Regions from separate parts of the Kitasatospora sp. NPDC057015 genome, predicted to be linked through region 2. Evidence: riboswitches for the same ligand, from Rfam matches in the RefSeq annotation. Region 2 holds a riboswitch; the other holds the start of a gene.

The links. Region 2 has a riboswitch for S-adenosylmethionine ahead of thrC (threonine synthase). Riboswitches for the same ligand answer to the same signal wherever they lie in the genome.
Region 1: linked by a shared signal. The riboswitch ahead of ACFTWP_RS02925 (putative leader peptide) and the one ahead of thrC (threonine synthase) in region 2 are both predicted to bind S-adenosylmethionine.

Annotation. Positions count from the first base shown of each region.
Region 1 covers NZ_JBHUSG010000002.1:274,042-278,243, reverse strand. Annotated here, with positions in the region: gene ACFTWP_RS02945 (DUF1996 domain-containing protein) at 1-34, shown strand, start outside; gene ACFTWP_RS02940 (hypothetical protein) at 138-719, shown strand; gene ACFTWP_RS02935 (LacI family DNA-binding transcriptional regulator) at 885-1,937, shown strand; gene ACFTWP_RS02930 (antitoxin) at 2,135-2,335, shown strand; SAM riboswitch class IV at 2,590-2,702, shown strand; gene ACFTWP_RS02925 (putative leader peptide) at 2,733-2,828, shown strand; gene ACFTWP_RS02920 (AAA family ATPase) at 2,986-4,202, shown strand, end outside.
Region 2 covers NZ_JBHUSG010000003.1:239,001-243,202, reverse strand. Annotated here, with positions in the region: gene ACFTWP_RS04350 (trehalose-6-phosphate synthase) at 1-171, opposite strand, end outside; gene ACFTWP_RS04345 (glucosyl-3-phosphoglycerate synthase) at 213-1,232, opposite strand; SAM riboswitch class I at 1,412-1,543, shown strand; gene thrC (threonine synthase) at 1,561-2,862, shown strand; gene ACFTWP_RS04335 (MoaD/ThiS family protein) at 2,892-3,170, shown strand; gene ACFTWP_RS04330 (cold-shock protein) at 3,843-4,046, shown strand.

The DNA.
Region 1 (4,202 bases), on a different contig from region 2:
CGCCGTGCTCAACGCGCAGTACCTGCTCCCCTGACGGTCCCCACCGCCCGACCCGTGCCCGCGACCGCCCCCGCTCCGGCGGGGCCGGTCGTGGGCACGGCCCGTACCGCGGCCCCACCCGCTCCGAAGGAGACCTCATGACCACCCGGCCCCGCCGGCCGCTGTCACGGGCCGCCGCCGTGCTCCTGCTCTCCCTGGCCGCCGCCTGCGGCGCACCGGCCGGGCCCGGCGCGGGCCCGGCGCCGACCACGGGCGCCGCCGCGCCCGGTACCGCCGGGGGCGTGGACCTCGGCCCCTCGCCCGCCGCCCTGATGGTCTGCGCGGGCAGCGTGCCCACCCAGCTGGCCGGGGCCTTCGGCACCGAGACCACGACCCCGCCCAGCGGGACCTGGGCACAGCACCTGTACACCTGCACGTACGCCTACCCCGAGGGCACGCTGCTGCTCACGGTGAAGGAGCTGGCCGACCGGGCCACCGCCGGCGCGCACTTCGAGGGCCTGCGCGGCAGTGCCGGGCCGGTGACGACCGTCGACGGCCTCGGCGAGGCCGCCTTCACCCGGGCGGACGGCTCGACGGTGGTGCGCAAGGACGACTTCGTGCTGACGGTCGACGTGCACGGGCTCCCGGAGCGTTTCGGGAGGCCGCCGCGGAGCCGGCCGAACGTCTCGGTGACGGTCGCGACCACCGTGATGATCTGCTGGAAGGAGCACGTCGCGTGACGGGAAACGTTTCCCGGCGGGCCCGTACCGGGGCTGTCCGGGCGCATTCCGGTGCCGGAGCGCGCTCCGGCGCTGCCCGCCCGGGCCCGATCGGCTCCGGAGGAACGGCTCCGAGCTGTGACTTTCATGGATAGAGCGCTCTCCCATCGTGCTATAAAAGTCACCATGAGCGAAGCCCTCCGGTCCGCCGTCAACCGGTCCACGACCCTGGAGGACGTGGCCCGGGTCGCGGGCGTCTCCCGGGCCACCGTCTCCCGGGTCATCAACGGCATCCGCAACGTCGACCCCGCCATCCAGGAGAGCGTCCGACTGGCGATCGCCAGCACCGGGTACGTGCCCAACGGCGCCGCCCGCTCGCTGGTCACCCGGCGGGCCGGGGCCCTGGCGCTGGTCGTCTCCGGCGCGGGCGCCGAGGCGGACGGCCAGGCCGGTACCGAGGTCTTCACCGACCCCTTCTTCGGGCGGGTGGTCAGCGGGGTCTTCACCGCGCTGCGCCCGCAGGGCCTGCACCCCGTGCTGATGCTCGCCGACGCCCCCGAGGCCCGCGAGCAGGCCCTCGCCTACCTGCGGCAGGGCAACGCGGACGGCGCGATGGTGGTCTCCACCCACGCCGAGGACCCGCTGCCCGCCCTGCTGCTGGAGGCCGGTGTCCCCACGGTGCTGTTCGGCCGGCCCGACAGTCCGCTGCCGATCAGCTGCGTCGACCTCGCCAACCGGGACGGCGGCCGGCTGGCGGCCGACCACCTGCACGCCCGGGGCTGCCGCCGGGTGGTGACCATCGCCGGCCCCTCGGACGTCCGGGCGGCCCGGGACCGGCTGGCCGGCTTCCACGACGCGATGGCCCGCCACGGGCTGCCGTACCTGCCGCACGCCGAGGCGGACTTCACCCAGGCCGGCGGCGAGCGGGCGATCACCCGGCTGCTGATCGAGCACCCGGACGTGGACGGGGTGTTCGCCGCCAACGACCTGATGGCGCAGGGCGCGCTGGCGGTGCTGCGCGACCACGGGCGGCGGGTCCCGGAGGACGTGGCGGTGGTGGGGTTCGACGACAGCAGCGCGGCCACCGCGGGCCGGCCGCTGCTGACCACCGTCCGCCAGCCGGTGGAGGAGATGGCCGCGGAGATGACCCGGATCCTGCTCGACCACATCGCCCGGCCCGAGCGCGGCGCCACCTCGGTGATCTTCGAGCCCTCGCTGGTGGTCCGGCAGTCGGCCTGAGGGCGCGCGCGGGGGCGCCCGGCCGGGCCCGCCATGGGCGGAGGGCGGCCGGAGTGCGGGGAAACGGGCTGGTCGGCGGCCTTCCGCCGGGGGTGCCGGCGGACCGCGGGCCGGGGCGGCGCAGCCCGCCGGGATGCCGATTCCGGATCTCGTGTCGACCATGGACGTAGTTGGTCACCGAAGACGGAGGTCACATCATGTCCATGCTCGACAAGCTCAAAAGCATGATGAAGGGGCACGAGGACACCGCGCAGAAGGGGGTCGACAAGGCCGGCGACATGGTCGACGACAAGACCGGCGGCAAGTACAGCGGCCACGTCGACACCGCTCAGCAGAAGATCAACGACCAGCTCGGCAACCAGTCGATGCCCGGCGAGGACCAGCCGCCGCAGCCCTGACGGCACGGACGTCGGTGCCGCGGGCGCCGTACCCACCCGCTCCCCCCGCCGGCCCCGCCGGCGGGGGACGAGTGGTGCCCGGGCGGCTCCTGCCCCGAGCGGCCGGCACCTCGGGCCCGGGTCGCCGTGGGCTCGTGCTCCCCCGCCCGCCGGGATGGTCGGCCGTGTTACCGGCGGGTCAAAGCCCTGTTGCGTGACAGGGCGTGACCGAACATCGATTGACGGGGCCGTTCGGGCATTCGTACACTCGCAGCGGCGAAGAATGTCAGCTTTGGGCCCCGGCCGGCTGACTGGCAACCCTCCACTGTGGCGGGGTGCCGCCGGGGATAAGCCGGGTGGCATGGGTGTCATGCCGCAAGCACAGGTGCCCCGGCTACACAGGGGGATGGAGACGGTCATGCAGCGCGTGCACGGCAGCCGTGCCGTTCAGCTCAGACTGGTGGCCAGGCTGGCCGTCGACCTCGTCCGCAGTGCCAGCTCACTCTGTCGTTGAGGCCACTCGGCCGCACCCCGTAGAGGGTCGCGGTCCGGTTCGCGCGTCATGCCCACGGGCCCTGTCGGGCCACTGACGCACCTCGTTTCCGGCCTCTCGTACGACGGGTAGCGCAGCGTTGCGCGGCCCGGTCGTGCGCCCTGCTCCAGGAGAGCGGATGCTCACGTCCCCCGCGCGCCCCGCGCGTCCTGTCCATAGATCCGAACTCTCAGGCCGTGACGGCGAGTTGCGGCTTCTTCACGATGCCCTGGACCGCTCGCTGCGCGGCCGGGGCGGCGTCGTCGCCCTGGGCGGAGCAGTGGGGACGGGCCGCACCGAACTGCTGCACGCCTTCTCCGACACCGCCGCCGACCACGGGGTCCGCGTGCTGTCGGCGGCCGGATCGCCGCTGGAGCGGGACTTCCCGTTCGGGATCGTCCACCAGCTGTTCCAGAGCGCCGGACTCGACCCGGCCGCCGACGCCGAGGCCGCACGCCTGCTGGACACCACCGCGACCCCGGCCGACGACGGCAGCCCCCGGCTCACGCCCCGCGCGCTGCACGGGCTCTGCTCGCTGATCCTGAGACTCGCCGAGCGGGTGCCGCTGCTGCTCGCCGTCGACGACCGCCAGGACGCCGACGCCCGCTCGCTGGAGTTCCTGCTCTACCTGGTCCGGCGCACCCGCACCTCGCGGGTGCTGACGGTGCTCGGCTCGCGCGAGACCATGACGCCGCCGAACCCCTTCTTCGAGGTCGAACTGGCCAGCCAGCCGCACCACGAACGGCTCCGGCTCGCCCTGCTGCCGGCCGGCCTGATCAGCGACCTGCTCCGCGAGCGCTTCGGCGCGGATGCCGCACTGCGCCTGACGGCCGAGGCGCACACGCTGACCGGGGGCAACCCCCTGCTCGTCCAGGCCCTGCTGGCCGACCAGGAGGCCGACGGGGCACGGCACGAGCTGGTGGTGGGGGAGAACTACCGGCGGGGGCTGATGAACTGCCTGCACCGGATGGACCCGCTGGCCCTGCGCTACGCCCGCGGCGTGGCCGTGCTCGGCCGGGCCGCCGAGCCCGAGCTGCTGGCCGAACTGCTTCTGCTCGCACCGCAGTCACTGCCCCGGGCGTCCTACCTGCTGCACTCCGCCGGGCTCTTCCGGGACGGCGGGTTCCGTCACCAGACGGCCGGCGGGGACCTGCTGGCCGCCATGACCCCGGAGGAGCTGGCGGCGCTGCACCACCGGGCGGCCCTGCTGCTGCGGGCGTCCGGCGCACCCGCCGCGGTGGTGTCGGAGCAGCTGCGCGCGGCCGAAGGGCACGTCCGGGCACCGTGGGCGGTGCCGGCGCAGCCGGCCGCCGGCCTCGGGGAGGCGCTGGAGGAGGTGCTCAGCGACTGCGACCC
Region 2 (4,202 bases):
CGCCGAGGGGTCGTCGATGGCGGAGAGCCCGGAGACCAGGCCGCCGCCGCCGCGGCGCAGGTCCAGGCCGCCGTCCTCGCGTCGGCTGAAGGACACCGGACCGCGGTTGGACGCCACCAGGACGGGGGCGCTTCCGGTCGTACTCGAACGTGCCGTCGTGAGATCGCCCATGATGGGAACCTTGCCGTGGTCCGGCGCCCCCAAACGTCCCTTCACGCGGTGTGACGGCTCACATACTCCGCGACCGTGTGCATCGGCGGCCGCTCCAGCGCGCCGACCGGGTGGGTGCGGGCGGTGAAGCCCCCGCCGGTCCGGGTGAACTGGGTGAGCAGCGGGTGCACCAGGTCCGCGGAGGCCTTGAGCCGGTGGGTGCGGTCGAGGCGTTCCAGGGCGGTGCGGTAGATGGTCGCGGCCATCCTCCCCAGCGCCTGGCTGTCCTGGTGCCGGTGGTGGCGGACCCCCACGTCGACCTGGGCGAGCGCGTCCAGCCCGGCCGTCTCCAGGGCGTCCACCAGCAGGCCGAGTTCCACGCCGTAGCCGGTGGGGAAGGGCAGCCGCTCCAGCAGCGAGCGCCGGGCCGCGTACTCCCCGCCGAGCGGCTGCACGAAACCGGCGAGTTCCGGCCAGTGCAGGTTGAGCAGCGGGCGGGCGACCAGCTCGGTGACCCGGCCGCCGCCGATCGGGTCGACGGTGCCCTCGCCGGCGCCCGGCAGCTCGTACGGGCGGTCGTACATCGCCTTGACCAGCTGGATGCCCGGATCGGTCAGCAGCGGGCCGACGATCCCCGACACGAAGGCGGGGTCGAACTCGCGCAGGTCGGCGTCCACGAAGCAGACGATCTCGCCCGAGGTGACCAGCAGGGAGCGCCACAGCACCTCGCCCTTGCCGGGTTCGGCGGGCAGCCGGGGGAGTATCGCGTCCCGGTGCACCACCCGCGCGCCGGCGCCGGCGGCGACCTCGGCGGTGCGGTCCGCCGAACCGGAGTCGACCACGACCAGTTCGTCGACCAGCGGGAGACGCTCCATCAGCTCCCGGCGGATCGTCGAGACGATGGCGCCCACCGTGGACTCCTCGTCCAGGGCGGGCAGCACCACGCTGATCGTGCCGGCCCGGCCGGCCGCCTCCTTGGCGGCGAGCAGGTCGCGCACCGGTCGGTCGGCCGCGCTCCAGGACCGGCGGCGCAGCCAGGAGGCCACCTCCGGGAGAAGCGCGGGGGGCAGCTCGGCAGGCACGGCACACTCCTTGGTGGGCGCCCTCGATGGCGCGCGTCGGTGGGGCACTTCGCGTCGGTCGGGCATCTCGCGTGGCGGACGGACCGCTTCACGGTTGACGCCTTCGGATACAGTCTTCGTACAGCGCTTAGACCTTCGCACGCCGGGGTCGCCCGCTGCGCAGGACCACAACTTCACAGAGCTCATCCAGAGGGACTGAGGGAACGGCCCGTCGACGTCCCGGCAACCTTCTCGCACGGCCGTTTCGCGGCCCGGCGGGACAGGTGCCAATTCCGTCCTGTGGCGCGCCCGCGTCACGGGGAAGATGAGGAGAGAGGCCTCCGCCATCATGGCTATCACCGCGACCAACGCTTCCGGCGCCGCAGACGTGACCGACTCCGTCGACCTCGGCCCCGCCATCGCACTCTCCTGTCGCGAGTGCGGCACCCGCTTCCCGCTCGGCCCGAGTTTCGCGTGCCTGGAGTGCTTCGGCCCGCTGGAGATCGCGTACGACTTCGGCTCGGCCGGCGCGGACGAGCTGCGCAAGCGGATCGAGGCCGGCCCGGCGTCGATCTGGCGCTACGCCCCGCTGCTGCCCGTCCCCGCGGACGTCGCCTCCAAGCCGAACCTGAACCCGGGCTGGACCCCGCTGGTGAAGGCCGACAACCTGGGCCGCGAGCTCGGGTTCACCGCGCAGCTGCACGTCAAGGACGACTCGGGCAACCCGACGCACTCGTTCAAGGACCGCGTGGTGGCCTGCGCCATCGAGGCGGCCCGCGCGTTCGACTTCACCACCCTCTCGTGCTCGTCGACCGGCAACCTGGCCGGCGCGGTGGGCGCGGCGGCCGCCCGGGCCGGGTTCAAGTCCTGCGTGTTCATCCCGCACGACCTGGAGCAGGGCAAGGTCGTCATGGCCGGGGTGTACGGCGGCGAGCTGGTCGGCATCGAGGGCAACTACGACGACGTGAACCGCTTCTGCTCGGAGCTGATCGGCGACCCGGCCGGCGAGGGCTGGGGCTTCGTCAACGTCAACCTGCGGCCGTACTACGGCGAGGGTTCCAAGACCCTGGCGTACGAGATCTGCGAGCAGCTGGGCTGGCGCCTGCCGGAGCAGATCGTGATCCCGATCGCGTCGGGCTCGCAGCTCACCAAGATCGACAAGGGGCTGCAGGAGCTGATCAAGCTCGGCCTGGTCGAGGACCGCCCGTACCGGATCTTCGGCGCCCAGGCGGAGGGCTGCTCCCCGGTGTCGGCCGCCTTCAAGGCGGGCCGTGACGTGATCCGCCCGGTCAAGCCGAACACCATCGCCAAGTCGCTGGCCATCGGCAACCCGGCGGACGGCCCGTACGTGCTCGACATCGCCCGTCGCACCGGCGGCGCCGTCGAGGACGTCACCGACGCCGAGGTGGTCGAGGCGATCAAGCTGCTGGCCCGGACCGAGGGCATCTTCGCCGAGACCGCGGGCGGGGTGACCATCGGCGTGCTGAAGAAGCTGGTCGAGACCGGGCAGCTGGACCCGGCGAAGGAGACGGTCGCGATCAACACCGGCGACGGTCTCAAGACCCTGGACGCGGTGGCCGACGCCGGTCTGACCGTGACCATCCGCCCGACGCTGGAGTCCTTCCGGTCGGCCGGCCTCGCGTCCGCCTGATCCCCCATCACGCTAGGAGAGCCACCGCCATGAGCGCCAACGTCCGCATCCCGACCATCCTGCGCACCTACACCGGCGGCGCCGCCGAGGTGGCCGCCGAGGGCGCGACCCTCGCCGAGGTCATCGCCGACCTGGAGAAGAACCACGCGGGCATCGCCGCCCGCGTGCTCGACGACACCGGCAAGCTGCGCCGCTTCGTCAACATCTACGTCAACGACGACGACGTGCGCTTCGCCGAGGGCCTGGCAACCGAGATCAAGGACGGCGCCAGCGTGTCGATCATCCCCGCGGTGGCCGGCGGCTGCTGACCGCCCCCGCCGCCCGCGCCGGCACCCGCCGGCGCGGCCCCGCAGGTCCCGTCCGCCGGGCCGCTCCGTCCCGCCTTCCCCGGTCGCCCCGGGAGGGCCGGCGGGGCGCCGGTGGACCGAGCCGCCTTCGTGTCCGGAATTCAATTCTCCGGTCGTGAAGGCGGCTCGCCGCGTTGGGGTGGGAATTCGGCCGTCCGAGGCGGAGTAAAGTGTCGGACAGCTGATGACCGGGCCCCCTCCCCCGCCAGCCGATCGCCGCCCCCGTGGGCGCCCCGCACGTTCGTGTCCCGTCCGGCCGCTGAGACCGGCTCACATGTCGTGCCCGTGAAAGATGTCAGGCAGGCGTCAGAATTCCGGCCGCTATTTGCGGCATTCGTCCGCTATGCCCGGCGTGATATGCCGAATTTCTCCGCATGCATCCCGTATTGCGCCTCGACGGCTGCCGCGAATTCCCGCTGGCTGGGCCTGTTGCAGAGGGCTTCGATACGGATACATTCAGCCGCGATCGACGCATTCACCCGCTCGACGACCACCGTCCGGTGGCCCATGGCGGGCGGCTGCGGCGTGCACGGCTGCGCTCAGGGGGGGTTCCCCGGGCCGGCCTCAAACCAGACCCGGGCCCGCGACCTGCGGGATCCGTGAAGGGCCAGCACAGCACTAGGGGAGTTCGGAATGGCTCAGGGCACCGTCAAGTGGTTCAACGCGGAGAAGGGCTACGGCTTCATCGCGGTCGACGGTGGTGCGGACGTGTTCGTCCACTACAGCGCGATCCAGATGGACGGCTACCGCACCCTCGAGGAGGGCCAGCGGGTCGAGTTCGAGATCTCCCAGGGACAGAAGGGCCCGCAGGCGGACATGGTCCGCGCGGCGGTCTGACCCTTCCGGACCCAGGAGCCTCGGCTCGGCCCACGGGCTGGTGATCCGCTTCGACCGACGGGCCCGTACGACGTGAGTCGTACGGGCCCGTCGGCATGTCCGGCCCGGGTCGTGCGTATCGGAGGCGTCGGCGGGCGGCCCGGCGGGCGGCGGGGG